2 linked regions of the Caldimonas brevitalea genome follow. The protein of the gene in region 2 binds, or shares a complex with, the protein of the main gene of each other region. Links are inferred from orthologs where the notes say so. Each region holds a gene or a part of one and is shown on either strand. Other genes may lie near its edges. The genes, in order: uvrA and mfd.

The links.
Region 1: the proteins of mfd (region 2) and uvrA are in contact, whole or in part, in a crystal structure (PDB 4DFC), measured with the Escherichia coli proteins. The link is inferred for Caldimonas brevitalea from one-to-one orthologs.

Annotation. Positions count from the first base shown.
Region 1 is NZ_CP011371.1:184,111-194,959, forward strand. Bases 3,447-6,846 are described here. They hold uvrA (excinuclease ABC subunit UvrA), read right to left. Parts: upstream 6,497-6,846; coding sequence 3,647-6,496; downstream 3,447-3,646. Also shown: AAW51_RS00780 (Uma2 family endonuclease), read right to left, coding at 1-264; AAW51_RS00785 (hypothetical protein), read right to left, coding at 275-529; AAW51_RS00790 (helix-turn-helix domain-containing protein), read right to left, coding at 691-984; AAW51_RS00795 (HAD domain-containing protein), read left to right, coding at 1,159-1,734; AAW51_RS00800 (DUF433 domain-containing protein), read left to right, coding at 2,335-2,568; AAW51_RS00805 (DUF5615 family PIN-like protein), read left to right, coding at 2,565-2,939; AAW51_RS00815 (Ig-like domain-containing protein), read left to right, coding at 6,988-7,416; AAW51_RS00820 (hypothetical protein), read right to left, coding at 7,406-7,786; AAW51_RS00825 (ABC transporter substrate-binding protein), read left to right, coding at 8,114-9,427; AAW51_RS00830 (carbohydrate ABC transporter permease), read left to right, coding at 9,583-10,383; AAW51_RS00835 (carbohydrate ABC transporter permease), read left to right, coding at 10,388-10,849. UniProt on the Escherichia coli protein: The UvrABC repair system catalyzes the recognition and processing of DNA lesions. UvrA is an ATPase and a DNA-binding protein. A damage recognition complex composed of 2 UvrA and 2 UvrB subunits scans DNA for abnormalities.
Region 2 is NZ_CP011371.1:2,732,989-2,744,393, forward strand. What follows is about bases 3,051-7,006. They hold mfd (transcription-repair coupling factor), read right to left. Parts: upstream 6,695-7,006; coding sequence 3,251-6,694; downstream 3,051-3,250. Other genes in these bases: serB (phosphoserine phosphatase SerB), read right to left, coding at 3,051-3,205; ispD (2-C-methyl-D-erythritol 4-phosphate cytidylyltransferase), read left to right, coding at 6,801-7,006. In the rest of the region: AAW51_RS12090 (FAD-dependent oxidoreductase), read right to left, coding at 1-347; drug/metabolite exporter YedA, read right to left, coding at 420-1,325; AAW51_RS12100 (Lrp/AsnC family transcriptional regulator), read left to right, coding at 1,546-1,962; ribonuclease E activity regulator RraA, read left to right, coding at 1,959-2,468; more of serB, read right to left, coding at 2,504-3,050; more of ispD, read left to right, coding at 7,007-7,493; ispF (2-C-methyl-D-erythritol 2,4-cyclodiphosphate synthase), read left to right, coding at 7,499-7,978; AAW51_RS12130 (sensor histidine kinase), read right to left, coding at 8,014-9,348; osmolarity response regulator transcription factor OmpR, read right to left, coding at 9,488-10,225; AAW51_RS12140 (SIMPL domain-containing protein), read left to right, coding at 10,534-11,250; AAW51_RS12145 (3-hydroxybutyrate dehydrogenase), read right to left, coding at 11,350-11,405. UniProt on the Escherichia coli protein: Couples transcription and DNA repair by recognizing RNA polymerase (RNAP) stalled at DNA lesions. Mediates ATP-dependent release of RNAP and its truncated transcript from the DNA, and recruitment of nucleotide excision repair machinery to the damaged site.

The sequences.
Region 1 (10,849 bases), 2.5 Mb from region 2 along the record:
CTGGTCGCACGTCACGAAGACGTCGGGGTACAGGATGGCCTCGTCGCCCACTTGCACCTTCATGTTCTCGCTGAACACTTGGCAGGGGCTCTCGTCCAGATGGTTGCCGAGGTGACGCATGAGGTTGGCGATCACGCGCCCGCGGCCGCGGCGGCCTCCGACCATCGCGAATGTTTCGCCACGGAAGAACTCATGTCGGTCCGGCTGTTCGTTCTCCCACTCAAGAAACTCGGTGAGGGTGAGTGTATGAACGGGCACGCCCATCGTTCGTCCTTCACATGTGATGAGTCTGCCGGAGACGGCGGACGTAGTCGGCCACGTCGGCAATGTCGGTTCTGTCCTGCCACATCCCGAAGAGGGGATCGTCCGCAAAGTGGGACGGCGCAGCAGCTTTCGGCGGGGGCTCGACGGGCTGCTCGGGTTCGATGCGCACTGTGACGTGGGCGTCTGGCAGCTGGGTGAGTCTGTGTCGCCAAGCTTGAGGGAGTTCTTCAACCGGCACATGCTGGATCACGATCGTCGTATCCACTGGATTCCTCCTCTCCGCTGCCACGCTGCGGGAAATGCTTGTCTCGCTGGTCCGATTTTCCCTGTCAGGGAGAGCCAAAGTACCGGAGTGCAGCAAGGCGACACCCAATGCTACTGCGCTCAAGCACAGCCCGCTTAGACAGGCGGGGCCGGCTGGTCGACTCAGCGCTGCGCCTCCCGCGCCGCCAACAACTCCGCCCCTTCCAACGCCACCCGCTCCCACAGGTCCCTGAACGCCGCTTCGTTCAACTCGTCGCAATACGACAACGCAATCAGCGTCGCCGGGTGGACGTTCATCACACTCGCCAACTCTTCGATCTTGCCCAGGGTGGGGATCTTGAGGCCTCGTTCCATCGCGCTGAGGTACGTACGGCTGCTCACCGTGTCGAACTGCTCCTGCGACAAACCACGCAACACGCGCACCGCTCGCAAGGTGCGCGCGAACTTCGACTGCATAGGGGACTTGCTTCTTTCGGCCACGCCTCGATTGAGGCACGCAGAAACCTATAGGACTACAAACTTTAGGATTACAGCTTATAGGGCTACATCCTATAGGATTCGCGAGATTGGCGGCGGCAGGCGAACTCCACATGGCCCGGCCGGCGCCCAGCACTGAGACGAGAGGCCTCCATGCACGTTCTCTTCCTCGACTTCGACGGCTGCCTGCACCGCTGCGAACTCCTGAGTTCCCCTTTGCCCTCGGACCGCCCCGACAGCCCGGCCGACATCGCGTCAGACCTCGACGCGCTGCACCTCTTCGAATGGCTTTACGTGCTCGAAGACCTGCTGCACCCGCACGACGACGTTTACATCGTCGTCTACTCCCCGTGGCGCTACCTGTGCTCGCATCGTCAGATTGCCCAGTGCCTCGGCACGCTGCGGCCCCGCTATCTCGGCGTCACGCCTTGCGGCCAACGTTATGACTCGATACGTCGTTGGCTGCATGCCGAGCCCGAGGTCATCAGCTACCGCATCCTCGACCTTGCGGTGGCGGGAGACCTGGCCAAGCCACCGGCGCCGACCGTCATCGCCTGCGACCCGCAGCGTGGGGTGTCCTGTCATCGAGTGCAGGCACAGTTGCAAAGCTGGCTGCTCGGCGAGACCAAGGCGACGTCCGAGAGCCTCGATGCGTCAAGCGGCGGCGGCAATGCGGCGCTGCGTCGCAAAGGCCCGTTGCATCGGCGGCTGGAAGATGTGGGGGGATGAGGGGTGTCGGGAGCCGGGGAGACCGGCTGCGGGTTCAGCCCCACAGCAAAGAGACGGCTCGCCGGAGGCATGGCCACCGGCGAGCCACAAAGCGTCCCTGCCTAGGGGTGAGGGAGGGGGATAAGACGCAAGGACGCGGCGCGAGTGTAGCGGTCGTTTGAGCGCTTGCGGAAAGGTGTTTCAAAGCGACGCACTTCACACCAGGCAATGACTCAGGCTGGCGTAAGGCTGCGGGCGCAGGGCGTGTTCGCATCGCTGCAGGGGTTGCAAGCCCGGGATCTTGGATCACCGCTAGAAACGTACGCCGAGTTCGCGCGGTCCAGTGTTTGACCCTGCCAGCCAGGACGTCATCGCGCTCGACGCTGCGTTTCTGCATATGGCGCACAGCGAGCGAAGTAGGCGCTGAGCACGCGACCGCTTAGGACAGAAAAGGCGGCGCCTGGCGGTAGCAGAATGACGGCTGAGGTCCCGATCAAACTTTGACGTCGCGGCGGAACGGCGCCCTGCTGCGCGAACGCCGGCTGTCAGGCTTGTCGCGACTCCTTGCTTGCTGAGGACCGCAAAATTACCATGGGGATGAGTTTCGAGAAAGGACCCCTCATGCTGGAGCTCGACCGCATCACTCAACAGCCCGAGGTCATGGGAGGAAAGGCGTGCATTCGCGGAATGCGCGTCACGGTCAGTACGGTGGTAGGCCAGATTGGCGCCGGGTACACCGTAGACGAAGTGCTCGCTGACTACCCTTATCTCGAACGCGAGGACATCATGCAGGCCCTGCGCTATGCAGCCTGGCGCGCGGAGGAACGCGAAGTCCAACTCGCCGGCGGTACATGAAACTGCTGGTGGACATGAATCTGTCTCCGCGGTGGGTAGGCCTCCTGGCCAGCGAGGGCTTCGACGCCTTGCATTGGTCCACCGTCGGCGCCAAGAACGCTTCGGATTCCGCCATCATGGCCTACGCGCTGGCCAACGAGTTCGTCGTGCTGACGCACGATCTAGATTTCAGCGCGATCCTCGCCGCGAACAAAGGCCGCAAGCCAAGCGTCGTGCAAATCCGGGCGGTCGACGTGAACCCTGACGTTATCGGTCGTCAAGTCCTCGTAGCGCTGCACCAGATGGAAGCAGAACTGACCGAAGGCGCGTTGCTGACCGTCGACCCAAAGCGCACGAGGGTTCGGGTACTGCCTCTTCTGCGTAAGCAATAGGGCCATCGCGAAGCTGGGTTGGCGGTTGCGGCGCTGTCGATCTTGCAGGCTGATTGCCGGATTCCGCAGGGCTCTCGCGCCCGTTGCGCCTCGTTGCCTGCTTGTTCAACCGGTCCCGATTCAACGCCCCTGTTCGCGGCGTTTCTGGATTGCGCCCGCAGCAAATCGAAGTATTCGGCGTCAGCCGGGCCGCTGGGCGCAGAGGCCGCCCCTTCGAGCAGCAGCGCTCGCAGCAAGGCGCGACCCTTGTCGCGCCTTGCGAGGTCATCCGGCGCAGGACAGGTCGAGCTGTTCCAGTCTGAGTCCCTCTGCTCCACGCCAACGTCGTTCAGATGTTCAGCATCAGCGATGGGCAGGATAGGCATGAAGGTACGCCGTGTCGTGACCGAAGGAGGGCTTGCGGCAGGCCTGCGCGCAGCTGCTGTAGCCACGTCCCCGTTCACACCCTGACGGCTGCCCGTCCGGCACCCTACCATGGGAAACGACTTTCCGGTCCTGTTGCCTGCCGCAGTGCAACTTGTGCGTCGGCACCTCACCCAGCGAGACCGCGGCGTCATTTGTTGCCGGGCAGCTGTAGAGGAGGCCAGAGCGATCCCGTTCGTATCCGGCTGATCTGCAAGTATCGTGCTCGTGATACTTGGCGATACTTGGGAACGGCCGAGAGAAGCCCAAGCTTCGCGAACCCATCCGACGCCCCGCTACCCCCCTCACTCCTCCAACAACGGCCTCAAATACTTCCCCGTATAACTCCCCGCAAACGCCGCAATCTCCTCCGGCGTCCCCGTCACCACCACCGTCCCACCCCCGGCCCCACCCTCGGGCCCCATGTCGATCACCCAGTCGGCGGTCTTGATCACATCCAGGTTGTGCTCGATCACGACAATCGTGTTCCCCTGGTCCCGCAACTGGTGCAGCACCTGCAGCAGCAACTGGATGTCCGCAAAGTGCAAGCCGGTGGTCGGCTCATCCAGGATGTAGAGCGTGCGCCCCGTGTCCCGCTTGCTCAGCTCCAGCGCCAGCTTCACACGCTGCGCCTCGCCGCCTGACAAGGTGGTCGCGCTCTGCCCCAGGTGGATGTACCCCAAGCCCACATCCAGCAGCGTCTGCAGCTTCCGCGCAATCGACGGCACCGCGCTGAAGAACTCGCGCGCATCTTCCACCGTCATGTCGAGCACTTCGCTGATGTTGCGCCCCTTGTAGAGCACCTCCAGCGTCTCGCGGTTGTAGCGCTTGCCGTGGCACACGTCGCAGGGCACATACACGTCCGGCAGGAAGTGCATCTCCACTTTCAACACGCCGTCGCCCTGGCAGGCCTCGCAGCGCCCGCCCGCGACGTTGAAGCTGAAGCGGCCCGCGCCATACCCGCGCTCACGCGCGGTCGGTACCTCGGCAAACAGCTCGCGGATCGGCGTGAACAAGCCGGTGTAGGTGGCCGGGTTCGACCGCGGCGTGCGCCCGATCGGCGACTGGTCGACGTTGATGATCTTGTCGAAGGCGTCCAGCCCCTCGATGTCGTCGTGCGGCGCCGGCTCGGTGTGGCTCTGGTAGAGCTTGCGGGCCACCGCAGCATACAAGGTGTCGTTGACCAGCGTCGACTTGCCCGAGCCCGATACACCGGTGACGCAGGTGAACAAGCCCACCGGCATCTCGACCGTCACGCCCTTCAGGTTGTTGCCGCGCGCGTTGACGATGCGCAGCACCTTGGCGTCCTCGCCCACCGCGGCGCGGTGGCGCTGACGCGGCACGCCGATCTTGAGCTTGCGCGCCAAATACTGCCCGGTCAGCGACACGTCGCTCGCGGCCACCTCGTCCGGCGTGCCCTGCACCATCACCTGGCCGCCATGCACCCCGGCACCCGGCCCCATGTCGACCACATGGTCCGCCGCGCGGATCATGTCTTCGTCATGCTCCACCACCAGCACCGAATTGCCCAGATCGCGCAAATGCTTCAACGTGCCGATCAGGCGGTCGTTGTCGCGCTGGTGCAAGCCGATGCTCGGCTCGTCGAGCACGTACATCACGCCCGTGAGCCCCGAGCCAATCTGCGACGCCAGCCGGATGCGCTGCGCCTCACCGCCCGACAAGGTGTCGGCGCTGCGGTCGAGGCTCAGGTAGTCGAGGCCGACGTTGTTCAAAAAGCTCAGACGTGAACGAATCTCGCGCACCACCTTGTCGGCGATCTCGGCCTTGGCGCCCTTCAGTCGCAGCGTGTCGAAGATGCCCAGCGCTTCACGCAGCGTCGCATGCGAAATCTCGTAGATGGGCCGCGCCGAGCTGGTCGCCGCGTCCACCAGCTTCACATGCCGCGCCTCGCGCCGCAGCCGCGTGCCTTCGCACTCGGGGCAGGGCTTGGCGCTCTGGTAGCGCACCAGCTCTTCGCGCACCGCCACCGAGTCGGTCTCGCGAAAGCGGCGCTCGAAGTTGGGGATGATGCCCTCGAAGGGGTGCGTGCGCTTGACCGAGCGCTTGCGCCCGTTGGCACCCTCGGCCTGGTAGACGAACTCGATCTCTTCCTCGCCCGAGCCGCGCAGCAACACCTGCTGGGCCTGCGGTGGCAGCTCTTCCCAGGGCAGGTCGATGTTGAACTTGTAGTGCTTGGCCACACTCTCCAGCATCGAGAAGGTGTAGGCGTTGCGCCGGTCCCAGCCTTTGACGGCACCGCTGGCAATGCTCAACGACGGGAAGGCGACCACACGGTCAGGGTCGAACACCGTCACCTCGCCCAAACCGTCGCACGACGGGCAGGCGCCCACCGGCGAGTTGAACGAGAACAGCCGAGGCTCCAGCTCGGACAGCGAGTAGTTGCAGGCCGGGCAGGCGAACTTGCTCGAAAACAGATGCTCGTGGCCCGTGTCCATCTCCAGCGCAATCGCGCGTCCGTCGGCAATGCGCAGCGACGCCTCGAAGCTCTCGGCCAGCCGCTGTTTCAGGTCACCGCGCACCTTCACACGGTCCACCACGATGTCGATGTCGTGCTTCTCGGTCTTCTTGAGCTTGGGCACCTCCACCGCTTCGAAGATGGTGCCGTCGATGCGAAAGCGCACATACCCGCGCGCCTGCATGTCCTGGAACAGTTCCACATGCTCGCCCTTGCGGTCGCGCATCACCGGCGCCAGCACCATCAGCTTGGTGTCCTCGGGCAGCGCCAGCACCGCGTCGACCATCTGGCTCACGCTCTGGGCTTCCAGCGGCAGCTGGTGGACGGGGCAGAACGGTGTGCCGGCGCGGGCGTACAGCAAGCGCAGATAGTCGTGGATCTCGGTCACCGTGCCGACCGTCGAGCGTGGGTTGTGGCTGGTGGCCTTCTGCTCGATCGAGATCGCCGGCGACAGCCCTTCGATCACGTCGACGTCCGGCTTGTCCATCAGCTGCAGAAACTGCCGCGCGTAGGCCGACAGGCTCTCCACATAACGCCGCTGGCCCTCGGCGTACAAGGTGTCGAAGGCGAGCGACGACTTGCCCGAGCCCGACAGGCCGGTGATCACCACCAGCTGATGCCGCGGCAGGTCGAGGTCGATGTTCTTGAGGTTGTGCGTGCGCGCCCCGCGGATGCGGATCTGCGGCGCTTCGGGCCCTCGTGCAGGCGCTGCTGCTGGCGCCGGCGGCGCGACGCTGACGGACTCGGTCGTGGCGCGTGTCGCAGGGGCAGACGAGGCTGGCGCGCCGCCGGCGGACGGTGTGCCGACGACAGCGTCGGCGGCTGCCGCAGGGTCGGCCGGCGTGCCTTTGGCCTGGGCCGTTTCTTCAGCCTTCCGACGGCCGCCTGCCGCGGTCTTGCGTGTCACGGCTGCCGCCGAGGCGGCGCCGGCCGGGCTGGTGTTCCCCGCGTGCTGCGCCTTGGGGGAAGCCGGCGCGGTTCCCGCCGCGGCGGAAGTCGTTGGGCGCTTGCGGGGTGTCGGACGCTCGGACATGGCAATGGATCAATCAGCCGGAAGGAGGAAAGGACAACCCACCATCATAGTGGGCCAAGGTTTCGCCGCCGGGGCCGCGCCAGAAGACCCGCCCAACGCGCTTGCCGAGCCACGGCGGCGCGCCTTACGATGGCGCCATGTTCTTCCCACGTCTCGACCCTCTTCATCCTCCACGGCGCCGCGCGCGCCGTGCCGCGCTGGCCCTGGCGGTGCTGCTCGTCGGCTGCGGTGGCGGTGTCTGGGTCGGCGTCGGTGACGACGACTTCGACGACGAAGCGCCCGACGTCGAGCTGGTCGCCAGCCCCGACCCGGCCACCTCCGGCGGCCAGCTCGAGCTGCGCGCCGCGGCGAGCGACGACAGCGGTTTCGTCGAGTCGGTCGAGTTCTACCGCGTCGAGGGCGACGAGCTCGAGTCGCTGGGCCGCGATGACGAAGCGCCGTTCCGGCTGCAGGTGAGGGCACCGACGGTGTCGCGTTCCACCGTCGTCGAATACGTGGCGCGCGCCCAGGACGACGACGGCCACCGCAGCGACAGCCCGGTGCTGGCCATCACGGTCAATCCCTGAGGCGCTCCGGATTCAGCTCCGTCAGCAAGATCTGTTTCTGTCGGTGCGCCCGTGAACGCCAGCGTGATTCGGTCGCCGGCACCTCCACCAGCACCTCTTCGGCGCCTTCGGCCATGTCCTGGATGGCACCGAACAGGCTGCCCGAGCCGAGCACGAACAGTTTGCGGATGCGTGTTTCCGGGTCGCAGCCATGCTCGCGCAACTGCGCCTGCGCCCACAGCTCGCGCTCGCGTTCAGACATCGGCGTGTCGACCATCGCGGCCACCGGCTGGGTGATCAGCGACGGCTCGAGCCGGCCCGTGTCGAGGTCGAACAGGCTGAACAAGGTGTGTCCGTCTTGAAACCGGACGGCGGCGATGAAACAAGTCATGGGCTTACTGCTACGGCCCGATCCGCGGGCTCCTGCACTGTGACACGGCCCGGGCGAACCGGTTCCACCCCCTAAAAGGGGGAGTGAGCGCCCACCGAAGCTGCGGCCCTGTCGCGCCGGCGACACGTACTTCTGTTGCATACAGCAGGGAAATCCCCAGCGAATCGACGCAACAAAGTATCGAAACTGCCTCGCCGCGGTATCGGCCGCGGGAGGGGGCACGGCCTACCTTATGCAGGCGTCGGCAGGGCCTTTCAGGTCGCGCCGCACCGCCGGCGGTGACGGCCCAACGACACACACAAACAAGCAACGCAGGAGACCCACCCCATGAAGCAGCTGAACCTCTGCCTGGCCTTGGCCGTCGCGGCGGCCGCGACCACGACATCGGCCGGTGCTGCCACCGAGCTGGTGGTGGCCACCGTGAACAACGGCCACATGATCGAGATGCAGAAGTTGAGCCGCCACTTCGAGCAGGCCCACCCCGACATCAAGCTCAAGTGGGTGACCCTCGAAGAAGGTGTGCTGCGCCAGCGCGTGACGACCGACATCGCCACCAAGGGCGGCCAGTTCGACATCATGACCATCGGCATGTACGAGACGCCGATCTGGGGCAAGAAGGGCTGGCTCAAGGAGCTGAAGCCCGACGCGAGCTACGACCTCGACGACCTGCTGCCCGCCATCCGCGCCGGCCTGTCGGTCGACGGCAAGCTCTACGCCGCGCCTTTCTATGGCGAAAGCTCGATGACGATGTACCGCGCCGACCTGGTCAAGAAGGCCGGCGCCACCATGCCCGAGCAGCCCAGCTGGGAGCAGCTGCGCGACATCGCCGCCAAGGTGCACGACCCGAAGGCCGGCGTCTACGGCATGTGCTTGCGCGGCAAGCCGGGCTGGGGCGACAACATGGCCTTCCTGTCGACCATGGTCAACACTTTCGGCGGCCAATGGTTCGACATGCAGTGGAAGCCGCAGCTGACCAGCAAGCCCTGGAAGGACGCGGTCGGCTTTTATGTCGACGTGCTGAAGAAATACGGCCCGCCCGGCGCCTCGGCCAACAGCTTCAACGAGAACCTGGCCCTGTTCAACGAGGGCAAGTGCGGCATGTGGATCGACGCCACCATCGCCGCCTCGTTCGTCTCGGATGCCAAGCAGAGCAAGGTGGCCGACAAGGTGGCCTTCGCGCAGGCGCCCACCGCGGTCACGCCCAAGGGCGCCAACTGGCTGTGGGCCTGGGCGCTGGCGATACCGGCCAGCTCGCAAAAGGCCGAGGCGGCGCAGAAGTTCATCCACTGGGCCACGTCGAAAGACTATGTGAAGCTGGTCGGCAAGGAAGTGGGCTGGGCCAACGTGCCCACCGGCACCCGCAAGTCCACCTATGCCATGCCGGAGTTCCAGCAAGCGGCGAAGTTTGCGCAGGCCGAGCTGAAGGCCATCAGCACCGCCAACCCGACCGACAGCACCTTGCCCAAATCGCCTTATGTGGGCGTGCAGTTTGCAGCCATCCCCGAGTTCCAGGCGATCGGCGTGGCGGTGGGCCAGCAGATGAGCGCGGCCTTGTCGGGCCGGGTGTCGGTCGACCAGGCGCTGACCGCCTCGCAAACGGCGGCAGAGCGTGAAATGCGCCGGGCGGGCTACTACAAATGAGCGCACTCGCCACGGCCGACGCGGTGGCGGGCGAGGGCCACCGCCCGCTGCCGAGCCATCTGCCGGCCCAGGCGTCGCAGGCCCGGCGCCCTGCCGGCCACCGGCTGGTGCCGCGCTTGCTGCTGGCGCCGGCGGTCAGCACCTTGCTGCTGTGGATGATCGTGCCGCTGGCGATGACGCTGTACTTCTCCAGCGTCCGCTACAACCTGATGCAGCCCGGCGAGCACGCCTTCGTCGGGCTGGAGAACTTCGAGTACTTCGTCACCGACCCCGGCTTCGGGCCGGCGGTGGCCAACACCCTGCTGCTGCTCGGCTCGGTGATCGCCGCCACCGTGGTGCTGGGCATCGGCCTGGCGCTGCTGGTGCACGAGCCCTTCCCGGGCCGCGGCATCGTGCGCGTGTTGCTGATCTCGCCCTTCTTCGTGATGCCCACGGTCAATGCGCTGCTGTGGAAGCACATGATGATGAACCCGATCTACGGCGTGCTGGCACAGCTGTGGCGCTTCTTCGGTGCCACCCCGGTCGACTGGCTGACCGAACATCCGCTGTTCTCGGTCATCGTGATGATCAGCTGGCAGTGGCTGCCGTTCGCCTGTTTGATCTTCATCACCTCGCTGCAGTCGCTCGACCGCGAGCAGCTCGAGGCCGCGCGCATGGACGGTGCCAATGCGCTGCAGCGCTGCTGGTATCTGGTGCTGCCGCATCTGGCGCGGCCCGTCGCGGTGGTCGTGATGATCGAAATGATCTTCCTGATGAGCGTGTTCGCCGAGATCTACACCACCACCGGTGGCGGCCCCGGCCATGCCAGCACCAACGTCGCCTTCTTGATCTACACGCAAGCGCTGCTCAGCTTCGACGTCGGCGTGGCCTCGGCCGGCGCCTTGTTCGCGGTGCTGCTCGCCAATGTGGCGGCGGTGTTCCTGATCCGCCTGATCGGCAAGAACCTGGACCGGTGACGCGATGAGTGCCTACCGAACCAAACGACTGCCGCCGGCGCTGGTGGCCCGCACGCTGGGCGCCTGGGCCGCCGCGCTGGTGGTGTTCTTCCCGCTGCTGTGGCTGGGCCTGACGGCCTTCAAGACCGAGCTGCAAGCCATTGCGGTGCCGCCGCAGCTGGTGTTCGAGCCCACGCTGGAGAACTTCACCGAGGTGCAGGCGCGCAGCGACTACCTGAAGCACGCGGGCAACTCGGCCGTGACCAGCATCGTCTCGACCTTGCTGGGCCTGGCCATCGCCGCGCCCGCCGCCTACTCGATGGCCTTCTTCCGCACCCGCCGCACGCGCGACCTGCTGATGTGGATGCTGTCGACCAAGATGATGCCCGCCGTCGGCGCGCTGGTGCCGATCTATGTGCTGGCGCAAACCGCCGGCCTGCTCGACACGCTCAGCGGCCTGACCATCGTCTTCACGCTGTCCAACCTG
Region 2 (11,405 bases):
GACACGACGCGGTAGTCCACCTGGTATGGCACCTCGGCAAGGTCGAGGTGCGATTGCAAAGAGGCCGCCACCTGCTGACCCGTTTTGCCCGGCAGCCCGGGCAACCAGCGGTTGGTGTAGGGGCTGAGCAGTTGCAGGCCCCCGATGGCGGAGGCCGCTTCGAGCAGGCGTACACGCAGGCCCAGTTGATGACACCACAGGGCACAAGCGGCACCGGCCGGACCGCCCCCGACGACCAGCACGTCTTCTGTCGGGAGCGATTGGGAACTCGTGAGGCAGGCGTTCTTCATAGCGTCCCAGTCTGTTCCCGGGCGCCCGGACCGGAGGCGGTCGGCCCGAAGATGCATCGACGAACCCGAAGCGAGAGGCGGTGGCCCCTGTCCGGGTGACGCACGGTTTCGACGCGAAGTCGGCGCCGCTCAACCCCCTCGCAACGCCGCGCCGCGCAGCATCAGCACCACGCCGCACAACACGACGCCGGCCGCGCTCCACTCGAAGGCGGTGATGTGTTCGCCCGCCACCACCACGCCGAGCAGCATCGCGATGACCGGGTTCACGAAGGTGTAGCTCGAGGCCAGCCCGGCGCTGGCCTGGCTCAACAGCAGCATGTAGGCGTTGAAGGCGATCAGCGAGCCGAACACGACCAGGTAGGCCCATGCGGCCGCCGACACCGGCTGGGGCGGCCACTCGGGGGATTCACCCGTCAGCAGCGACAACAGCATCAACACCGCGCCGCCGCAGATCATCTCGCTGGCGAAGCCCATCGCACCCGGGGCGAGCGGCAAACTGCGTTGGCTCAGCACACTGCCGACCGACCAGGTCAGGCACGCGACCGCGATCGCGGTGAGCCCGGCCGGCGACGCCTGGAAGCCGGCGCCTTGCGTCAGCAACAGCACACCGCCGAGGCCGACCACGATGCCAGCCAGCTCGGCCCGCCCGGGGTAGATGCCCCAGAACAGATTGAGCGCGGCGATCATCAGTGGCACCACCGCGATGAAGGCCACCACCAGGCCAGAGCCCACGCTTTGCTCGGCATAGGCGGTGCCGCCCATGCCGCCGCCGAGCATCAAGGTGCCGACCACCAGCGCGTTGCGCCACTGCGCCCCGCCGGGCAGCGGCTTGCCGCGCCAACGCAGCCACGCGAGCAGCAGCAGGCCGGCCGTGAGGAAGCGCGTCCCCATCTGGAAGAACGGGGGCAGGCTGATCAGCGCGTACTTGATGGCCAGATAGGTGGAGCCCCAGACCAGCCAGGTTGCGGCCAGGCATACCAGGACAAGTGGGCTGAGGGGAGCAGGGCGGGCAGCGGTCGGGACGGCAGCGGACATGGGTGCGACAGACAGATCAGGGTGGAACGGCGGTGCCGAAGGGCATCGGCGATGACAAGATCGTAAGAAAGGCCGGCCCGCGAGACCAGTGGCTTTTGAAGGAAGTTCGCCGGATAATCTTTGCATTCACAAAGCCGAGCGGAACGACGCCTTGAATCCCGACTTGGACCTCCACGACACGCGCATCCTGGCCGAGCTGCAAGCCGATGCGCGCTTGTCGATGGCCGAACTGGGCCGCCGTGTGCACCTGAGCCAACCGGCGGTGACCGAGCGGGTGCGCAAGCTCGAAGCGGCAGGCGTCATCACCGGCTATCGCGCCACCGTCAATCTGCAAAAACTGGGCTACGGCATCCGCGCCATCGTGCGCGTCGGGCGGGCCGACTACGCGCGTGTGGTGCGGCTGATTCAACAGACGCCCGAGGTGGTCACTGCCTACAACGTGACCGGCGAGGACAGCTGGATCCTCGAGATCGCGGTGCTCGACGTCGGCCACCTCGATGCCGTGGTGACGAAGTTCTGCCTCCTGACCGAAACGTCGACTTCCATCATCCTCAACGCCGCGCGCGAGCACCAACCCATGTTGCCGCCGCGCCGCGAAGACATCAAACCTCCGATCAAGAAAGTGGACAACGCATGAGCACTGCTGCCTCTCTCGATTTCGCCACCTGCGACCTGTGCGACGCGCACAAGAACGACAGCGACGGCGCCTTCCGCGTGCTACCGCCGGTGTTTCGCGACTTCGGCGGGCGCCGCAAGTTCGCGGGGCCGGTGTCCACCGTCAAGTGCCATGAAGACAACTCGCTCGTGAAGGCCGCGGTCGATTCGCCGGGGCAGGGCCGGGTGCTGGTGGTCGACGGCGGTGGCTCGCTGCGGCGGGCGCTGGTCGGTGGCAATCTGGGCGCTGCGGCCGCGAAGAACGGCTGGGCCGGGGTGGTGGTGGACGGCTGCGTCCGCGATGTGGCCGAACTGGCCCAGTGCGACACCGGCATCCGCGCCTTGGCGTCGATGCCGCTGCCGACCGAAAAGCGCAACGAAGGTCAGCGCGACGTGCCGGTCCAGGTGCAAGGGGTGTGGGTGCGCCCTGGCGAGTGGCTGTATGCCGACGAGGACGGCATCGTGGTGATGCCGACGCCGGCCAGCTGACACGGCGGGCAGGGCGGGGGCGGCCCTGGCCCCCGTCAGCCCACGTGCACCACTTCCAGCAGCCGGTCGAGCCCACCTTCGTGGATGGCGACCATGGCCTGCTCGCGCACCTTCGGTTTGGCGTGATAGGCCACGCTCAGGCCGGCCGCGCTCATCATCGGCAAGTCGTTGGCGCCGTCGCCCACCGCGATCGCTTCCAGCGGTGAACAGCCGAGCCGCTCGCACATCGCCAGCAGCTGGCGTTTTTTCTCTTCGCCGTCGACGATGTCGCCGAGCACGCGGCCGGTCAGGCGGCCGTCGACGATCTCCAGTTCGTTGGACTTGGCGTGGTCCAGCCCCAGCCGCGCCTTGACGCGGTCCGCGAAGAAGGTGAAGCCGCCCGACACCAGCAGCGTGGCCAGGCCGGCCGCCTGCGCCGCCTTCACCAGGGCTTCGGCGCCCGGGTTCAGCTGCAGGCGTTCGTCATACACCTGCTGCAGCGCCTCGGCGGGCAGGCCTTGCAGCAGCGCCAGCCGGCGTCGCAGGCTGTCCTTGAAGTCGGTGATCTCGCCGCGCATTGCGGCTTCGGTGATCGCCGCCACCTCGGCCTTCTTGTTGGCGACTGCCGCGATCTCGTCGATGCACTCGATGTTGATCAGCGTCGAATCCATGTCGAAGGCGATCAGCTTGAAGGCGCGCAGCGACAGCGGCGGCGTGAAGATCTGGACCGTCAGGCCGGGGGCGAACTCGGTGGGCATTGGATGGCGTGGAGGGCTAGGAAGGGTGGGGCGGGCTCAGCTCGGTCAACTCGGCTGCGGCGTCGGCGTGCCCAGGGTGCGCAGCACGTCGCGGATGTACTGGACGCGGTCCTTGGGGTTCTCGGTGGCTTTTTCGATGCGCAGCTTCTCGTTGCCGGCCAGCTTGATGTGGCGGTTCTTCTGCACCAGCTCGATGATGCGCAGCGGCTCGACCGGCGGGTTGGGCCGGAAGGTGATGTGGGTGGCGGCCGGCCCGGCGTCGATCTTCTGCACGCCATACGGCTTGGCCAGCACCCGCAGCCGGTGCACGTCGAACAGCGTTTGGCCTTGCGGCGGCAGCTTGCCGAAGCGGTCGGTCACCTCTTCGAGCAGCGCGTCGATCTGGTCGAGCTTGTCGGCCGACGCGAGGCGCTTGTAGAGGTTCAAACGCACGTGCACGTCGCCGCAATAGCTGTCGGGCAGCAAGGCCGGCGCATGCAGATTGATCTCGGTGGTGGCCGACAACGGCGACAGCAGATCCGGCTCGCGACCGGCCTTGAGCGAGCGCACCGCCTCGCTCAGCATGTCGTTGTAGAGCTGGAAGCCGACCTCCTGCATGTTGCCGCTCTGGTGCTCGCCCAGCACCTCGCCGGCGCCGCGGATCTCGAGGTCGTGCATCGCGAGGTAGAAGCCGGAGCCGAGTTCTTCCATGTTCTGGATCGCTTCCAGGCGCTGGGCCGCCTGTTTGGTCAGGCCTTCGACATCGGGCACCAGCAGATACGCGTAGGCCTGGTGGTGCGACCGGCCGACACGGCCGCGCAGCTGGTGCAGCTGGGCCAGGCCGAACTTGTCGGCGCGCGAGATCACGATGGTGTTGGCGGTCGGCACGTCGATGCCGGTCTCGATGATGGTCGAGCACAGCAGCACGTTGTAGCGCTGGCCGACGAAGTCGCGCATCACGCGTTCCAGCTCGCGCTCGGGCATCTGGCCGTGGGCCACCGCGATGCGGGCTTCGGGCAGCAGCTCATGCAGTTTCTCGCGCCGGTTCTCGATGGTCTCGACTTCGTTGTGCAGGAAGTAGACCTGGCCGCCGCGCTTCAGCTCCCGCAACACCGCCTCGCGGATGGTGCCGCTGCTCTCGTTGCGCACGAAGGTCTTGATGGCCAGGCGCCGCTGCGGCGCGGTGGCGATCACGCTAAGGTCGCGCAAGCCCTCGAGTGCCATGCCCAGTGTGCGCGGGATCGGCGTGGCGGTGAGCGTGAGCACGTCCACCTCGGAGCGCATCGCCTTGATGGCCTCCTTGTGGCGCACGCCGAAGCGGTGCTCCTCGTCGATGACCAGCAGCCCCAGCCGCGCGAACTTGACGTCCTGCGACAGCAGCTTGTGGGTGCCCACGACGATGTCGACCGTGCCGTCGGCCAAACCCTTGAGCGCCTGGTTGATCTCTTTGGTCGAGCGAAAGCGCGACAGCTCCGCCACTTTGATCGGCCAGTTGCCGAAGCGGTCGGTGATGGTCTGGTAGTGCTGCTCGGCCAGCAGCGTGGTGGGGGCGAGCAAGGCCACCTGCTTGCCGCCCGTGACGGCGACGAAGGCGGCGCGTAGCGCCACCTCGGTCTTGCCGAAGCCGACGTCGCCGCACACCAGGCGGTCCATCGGGCGCGGCGAGATCAGGTCCTGGATGACGGCGTGGATGGCGGCGTTCTGGTCGGGCGTTTCCTCGAAACCGAAGCTGGCGGCGAAGGCCTCGTAGTCGTGCGGCGAGAAGCGGAACGCATACCCCTCGCGGGCCGCTCGGCGGGCATACAGGTTGAGCAGTTCGGCGGCCGTGTCGCGCACCTGTTCGGCGGCCTTGCGCTTGGCTTTTTCCCACTGGCCCGAGCCCAGCCTGTGCAGCGGCGCCTCGTCGGGGCTGACGCCGGTGTAGCGGCTGATCAGGTGCAGCTGGGCCACCGGCACGTAGAGCGTCGCCTTGTCGGCGTAGACCAGGTGCAGGAACTCGGTCGGGCCGTCGCCGAGGTCGAGGTTGACCAGGCCCTGGTAGCGGCCGATGCCGTGGTTGACATGCACCACCGGGTCGCCGACCTTCAGCTCCGACAGGTCCTTGATCAGCGCGTCGACGTTGCTGACCTGCTCCTGCTTGCGGCGCCGCCGGGTGCTGGGGCCGGTGGCGAACAGCTCGGTCTCGGTGATGAACTGCAAGCCGGTCGCCTGGCCCTCGGGCAGCCAGTGGAAGCCGGCCGCGAGCGGTGCGACCGCGATCGCGAAACGTTCGTCGCCGGCCTGGAACGCCGCCAGTGAATCGACGCTGGGCGGCTCGATGCGGTTGTCGCGCAGCAGTTCGAGCAGGCTCTCGCGGCGCCCGGCGGATTCGGCGATCAACAGCACCCGGTGAGGCGTGGTGCCGACGTGGATCTGCAGCTTGCGCAGCGGCTCCTGCGCGCCGCGCTCGGCCGACAGGTCGGGCAGCGGCCGGGCCCAGTCGCTCGCCTCGCTGCCGCGCACGGCCAACTGAGCGTGCGCATTGCACAAGGTGAAGAAGTCCTCGGCCTTCAGGAACAGGTCTTCCGGCGGCAGGATGGGCCGCTCGGGGTCGTGCTGCAGAAAACGATGGCGCTCGCGCGTGTCGGTCCAGAAGCGCTTGAGCGCCTCGTCGATCTCGCCGTGCAGCGCCAGCACCGCCTTGTCGCCCAGGTATTCGAAGATGGTCGCGGTGCTGTCGAAGAACAGCGGCAGGTAGTACTCGATGCCGGCGGTGGCGATGCCGCTGCCGACGTCCTTGTAGACGCGCGCCTTGCTCGGGTCGCCCTCGATGCGCTGGCGCCAGCGGTTGCGAAACTGCGCCCGTGCTTCTTCGTCCATCGGGAACTCGCGGCCGGGCAGCAGCCGCACCTCGGGCACCGGGTAGAGGCTGCGCTGGCTGTCGGGGTCGAAGGTGCGGATCGAATCGACCTCGTCGCCGAACAGGTCGACGCGGTAAGGCACGGTCGAGCCCATTGGGAACAGATCGATCAGGCCGCCACGCACCGCGTATTCGCCCGGCGACACCACCTGGCTCACGTGCTGGTAGCCGGCCAGTGTCAGCTGCGCCTTGAGCGACGCCTCGTCGAGCTTTTCCTTTTGCTTGAAGTGAAAGGTGTAGGCCGCCATGAACGACGGCGGCGCCAGCCGCACCAAGGCGGTGGCGGCCGGCAGCAGCACCACGTCGACCTCGCCCTGGCGCACGCGCCACAGGGTGGCCAGGCGTTCGGAGATCAGGTCCTGGTGCGGCGAGAAAGTGTCGTAGGGCAGTGTTTCCCAGTCGGGAAACACGGCGCAGCGCAACTCGGGCGCGAAGAAGGCCAGCTCGTCGTGCAGCCGCTGCGCGTCGGCCGGCTCGGCCGTGACGATGGCGGTGAGCACCTTGCCCTCGGCCTGTCGGCGCGCGAACTGCGCCAGCAGCAAGGCGTCGGCCGAACCGGGCGGGCGGGGCAGGGTGTAGCGCTTGCCGGGCGCGATGGAGGGGAAGTGCATGCGAGCCGTCGACAACAAAAGCAAATCGCCCCGGGCGGTCGGTATGCCTGGGGCGACGAGAGCGGTCGAATTATAGAATCCGGGCTCTTTGCTGTCCGTCACCGTGATGTATTCCACCGAGCCGCCTCGTCTTTTCGCCCTCGTGCCTTGCGCAGGCGTCGGCGAACGTGCCGGTGCGGGCGGCCCCAAACAATATGCGCCGCTGGCCGGGCGCCCATTGGTCGGCCACACGCTGGCGGCGCTGGCGCAGGTGTCGCGCCTCTCGGGGGTGCTGGTGGTGCTGTCGCCGGACGACACGCAGTTCGAGCAGGTCGTGCCGCAAACCTCCGCCTGGGTCGAGCGGGTGGGCGGCGCCTCGCGTGCCGCCTCGGTCGCCAACGGGCTGGCTGCACTGCAGGCGCGCGGCGCTCAGCCGCACGATTGGGTGCTGGTGCACGACGCCGCGCGCTGTTTGCTGCGGCCCGAGTGGGTCGACCACCTCATCGATGCCTGCCTCGACGACGAAGTGGGCGGCCTGCTGGCGCTGCCGCTGGCCGACACCCTCAAGCACGAGGTCGACGGCCGGGTCGACACGACGCTCGACCGCGGCGGCAAGTGGCAGGCGCAAACGCCGCAGATGTTCCGTCTGGGCCTGCTGCGGCCAGCGCTGGTTCAGGCCGGCGATGCGGTCACCGACGAAGCCAGCGCCGTCGAGGCCTTGGGCCACCGCCCGAAGCTGGTGCGCGGGGCTCTGGAAAACTTCAAGATCACCTACCCGCCCGATTTCGAACTGGCGGCCCGTTTGCTGACATCACGTTGACGACCATGGACATACGAGTGGGCGAGGGCTGGGACACGCATGCCCTGGTGAGCGGGCGCAAGCTGATCCTCGGCGGTGTCGAAGTGCCCCACGACAAGGGGCTGCTGGGGCACTCGGATGCCGACGCGCTGCTGCATGCGATCACCGATGCGATGCTGGGCGCCGCGGCGCTCGGCGACATCGGCCGCCACTTCCCCGACACCGACGCGCGCTTCAAAGGCGCCGATTCGACGGTCTTGCTCGCGGAGGCGCATGCCCGCGTGTGCGCACAAGGCTGGCGGCTGTCCAACGTCGACAGCACCATCGTCGCGCAGGCGCCCAAGATGGCGCCCCACATCCCGGCCATGCGCCAGCGAATTGCCGACGTGCTCGGCTGCGATGTCTCGCAGGTGAATGTGAAAGCGAAGACCGCAGAAAAACTCGGGCCGGTGGGCCGGCAAGAGTCGATCGAAGCCCGGGCGGTGGTGCTGCTGACGCGCGGCTGACGGTCGCCGACCGGCCCCGTCCTCCAGCCTGCTGCTCAAGGCGCTCGCTTCAACCGGATGCGGGCCACCAGCCCGGTGTCCGGCGGTGGTGAGTTGCTCAACTCGAAGGTGCCGCCCATGCGCAGCACCGTCTTCTCGACCACCGCGAGGCCCAGCCCGGCGCCGGTCACCGCGGTGCGCGCGACATCACCCCGGAAGAACGGCGTGGTCAGCTGCGACAACTTTTCGGGCGGCACGCCGGGGCCGTGGTCGCGCACGGTGATGATCACCCACGGCCCGGTGCGCGCATAGGTCAACTCCACATGCGCGATGCCGCTGCCCGGCGTGCGGCCGTAGCGGCGCGCGTTCTCGAACAGGTTGGCCAGCACGCGGCCCAGCTCGGTGTCGTCGGCCAGCACCTTGGTGTCGATCGCCACCCGAGACGTGATGCGTATCTGGTTGCCGTCGCGGAAGCCGGCGATCTCGCGGTCGACCACGCTGCTGAGGTGCACCGGCACCAGCTTGACCTCGCCGGGGCGGGCGTAGTCCATGAATTTGTCGATGATGGCGTCGAGCTGGTCGATGTCGGCCGCCATGTTGCGGCGCGCCTCTTCGTCCTGCACGCTCATCTCGGCTTCGAGCCGCAGGCGCGCCAGCGGCGTGCGCAGATCGTGCGAGATGCCGGCCAGCATCACCGCGCGGTCTTCCTCGACCTTGGCCAACTCGCGGGCCATCCGGTTGAAGCCCATGTTGACCTCGCGTATCTCGCTGGTCAGCGTTTCTTCGTCGAGGCGCGATTCATATTCACCTTCGCGGATGCGGCTGGCCGCGAACGACAGCTGCTTGAGCGGCTGGTTGATCAGCCGCGCGACACCGGCCGAGCCGAGGATGGTGGCCAGCAGCGCGATGCTGACCCAGATGAACCAGGTCCGGCCTTGCACCGCCTGCACCCGGCCCGGGTCGACCTGCAGCCAATAGCGGTCGTTCTCGATCGCGAAGTCGATCCACAACCCCTGGGCCCCGTTGACGCTGGTGGCGACCAAGGTCGTGGGCCCCAGCCGCGAGCGCAGTTCCTGGCCGATGCGGCGGGAGAAGCGGTCGGTTTCGAAGGCTTCGTAGCGGTCGCCTTTCTCGCGCGGCTGCAGCTTGATCGACTCTTGCTCCGAAATCGTCTTCAGCAGCGTCACCCGGTTGATGCTGTCGGCATAGCGCAGGGCGGCCCGCGACAGGTTGACCAGGCTCGCGAGCTGCTGCGCGGCCTGCACCGCGCGAGGCTCGAATTCGAGGGCCCGAAAGGTCTGCACCCACGCAAAAATGCCAAAGCCCAGCAACACGCCGAGCAGGATGAACGTCCGCCAGAACAGACTGAGGGTGACGCGTTTTCGGGCCATGCACAACAAATAGCGGCGGCCACGTCGCGAGGCCGAAAGCCGAGGAGGCCCCCCGGCCGACGCCGCGCGACGGCGTGGCGCATCCCGGGCGGGAGGCTGCAGCGGGGCGACGCCAGCGCGTCAACCCCTGGGGGAAAGATCAGGCGGCGCCGTCCGGCACGAAGACGTAGCCCACACCCCACACGGTCTGGATGTATCTGGGCTGGGACGGATCGGGCTCGATCATCTTGCGCAGGCGCGAAATCTGCACATCGAGGCTGCGGTCGAACGGCTCGAATTCGCGGCCGCGTGCCAACTGCGCCAGCTTGTCGCGCGACAGCGGCTGGCGGGGGTGGCGCACCAGCGCCTTGAGCATCGAGAACTCGCCGGTGGTCAGCGGCATCGGCTCACCATCCTTGGTCAGGCGGCGCAACGCCAGGTCGAATTCGAAGGGGCCGAACACGACACTCTGCGGTTCCTTGGCCGGCGCCCCGGGAGCCTCCAGGGTCGGGCGGCGGCGCAGCACGGCGTGGATGCGGGCCAGCAGTTCGCGCGGGTTGAACGGCTTCGGCAAATAGTCGTCGGCGCCGACTTCCAGGCCCACGATGCGGTCCACGTCCTCGACTTTGGCGGTCAGCATGATGATCGGCGTGGCGTCGTTGGCGGCCCGCAGGCGGCGGCAGATCGACAGGCCGTCTTCACCGGGCAGCATCAGGTCCAGTACGATCAGGTCCACCGTTTCTCGAGTCAGCACGCGGTTGAGCGCCTTGGCGTCTTCCGCGAGCAAGACTTCGAAGCCCTCCTGCGTCAGATAGCGGCGAAGCAGGTCGCGGATACGCGCATCGTCGTCGACGACAACAATGCGGTCCATGCGGGCGTTGGGGGTCTGAGATGTCATGAGCGAGGCTCCCTAACTTGTAACAGGCGGGATTTTGTGCGGCGCAAACGCGCATTTTTGCCCACCCTGACCAACTGTTACAAATATTGCGCGCTGTCCGGCCCCCTTGTAAAGAGGATTTCTCCGAGTGAGGGTGCAGATGGGAAAGCCGGCCAATCGGCCGGCAGCCCGCGCCAGTCGGCGAATGCGGGCAGTGCCGCGTTATCCCTGTAGACCTCTTCAGGAGGACGGATTTGCGTCCCGGAGGGGTCGGGAGGCCAACGGCCGGCGACAGGGCTGGCCGTTGTTTTTAAACCAGGAAGGACATGATGAAGAACCAAAAGAGATGCGGCCGCGCCGCGGTGGCCGCGCTGGCCCTGCTGGCCGGCGGCGCCGGCGCCGGCGCCCAGACGCTGCCCGAGCCCCAGAACGTGGTGAGCTTCTCGGCCAGCGCCAGCATCGAGGTCACGCACGACCTGCTCACCGTCACGCTCAGCACCACCAAGGAAGGCGCCGACGCCGCCAACGTGCAGAACGCGCTGAAGCAGGCCGTCGACGCCGCGCTGGCCGAGGCGAAAAAGGCGGCGCAGCCGGGCCAGATGGAGGTGCGCACCGGCAATTTCTCGCTCTACCCGCGCTACAGCCAGCAAGGCAAGATCGCCAGCTGGCAGGGCAGCGCCGAACTGGTGCTCGAAGGCCGCGACATGCCGCGCATCGCGCAGACCGCCGGCCGATTGACGACGCTGACCGTGGCCGGCGTGTCGCAGAGCCTGTCGCGCGAAGCCCGCCAGCGCCACGAGGGCGAAGCGACCACCCGCGCCATCGCGGCCTACCGGGCCAAGGCGCAGGACTATGCCAAGCAGTTCGGCTTTGCCAGCCATGTGCTGCGAGAAGTGAACATCAGCAGCAACGAAGGCGGCGACCACTACCGGCCGATGATGGCGCGCGCCAAGGCCGCGATGGCCGAAGACGCCTCGCCGATGCCGGTCGAGGCGGGCAAGGGCCTGGTGACGGTCACGGTCAGCGGCAGCGTGGTGCTGAAGTAGCCGAGGTGGGGCGCCGGGCGGCCCCGGGTCGCCGGTCGCCCCCCGTCCCGGCGCGGCGCATGCCGACGCATCGCCGCGCCGCTGGACCCGTGCTGCCGACTACTGCGCCACCCAGGCGCCATCCATGTTCCACGCCACGCCGCGCACGTTGGACG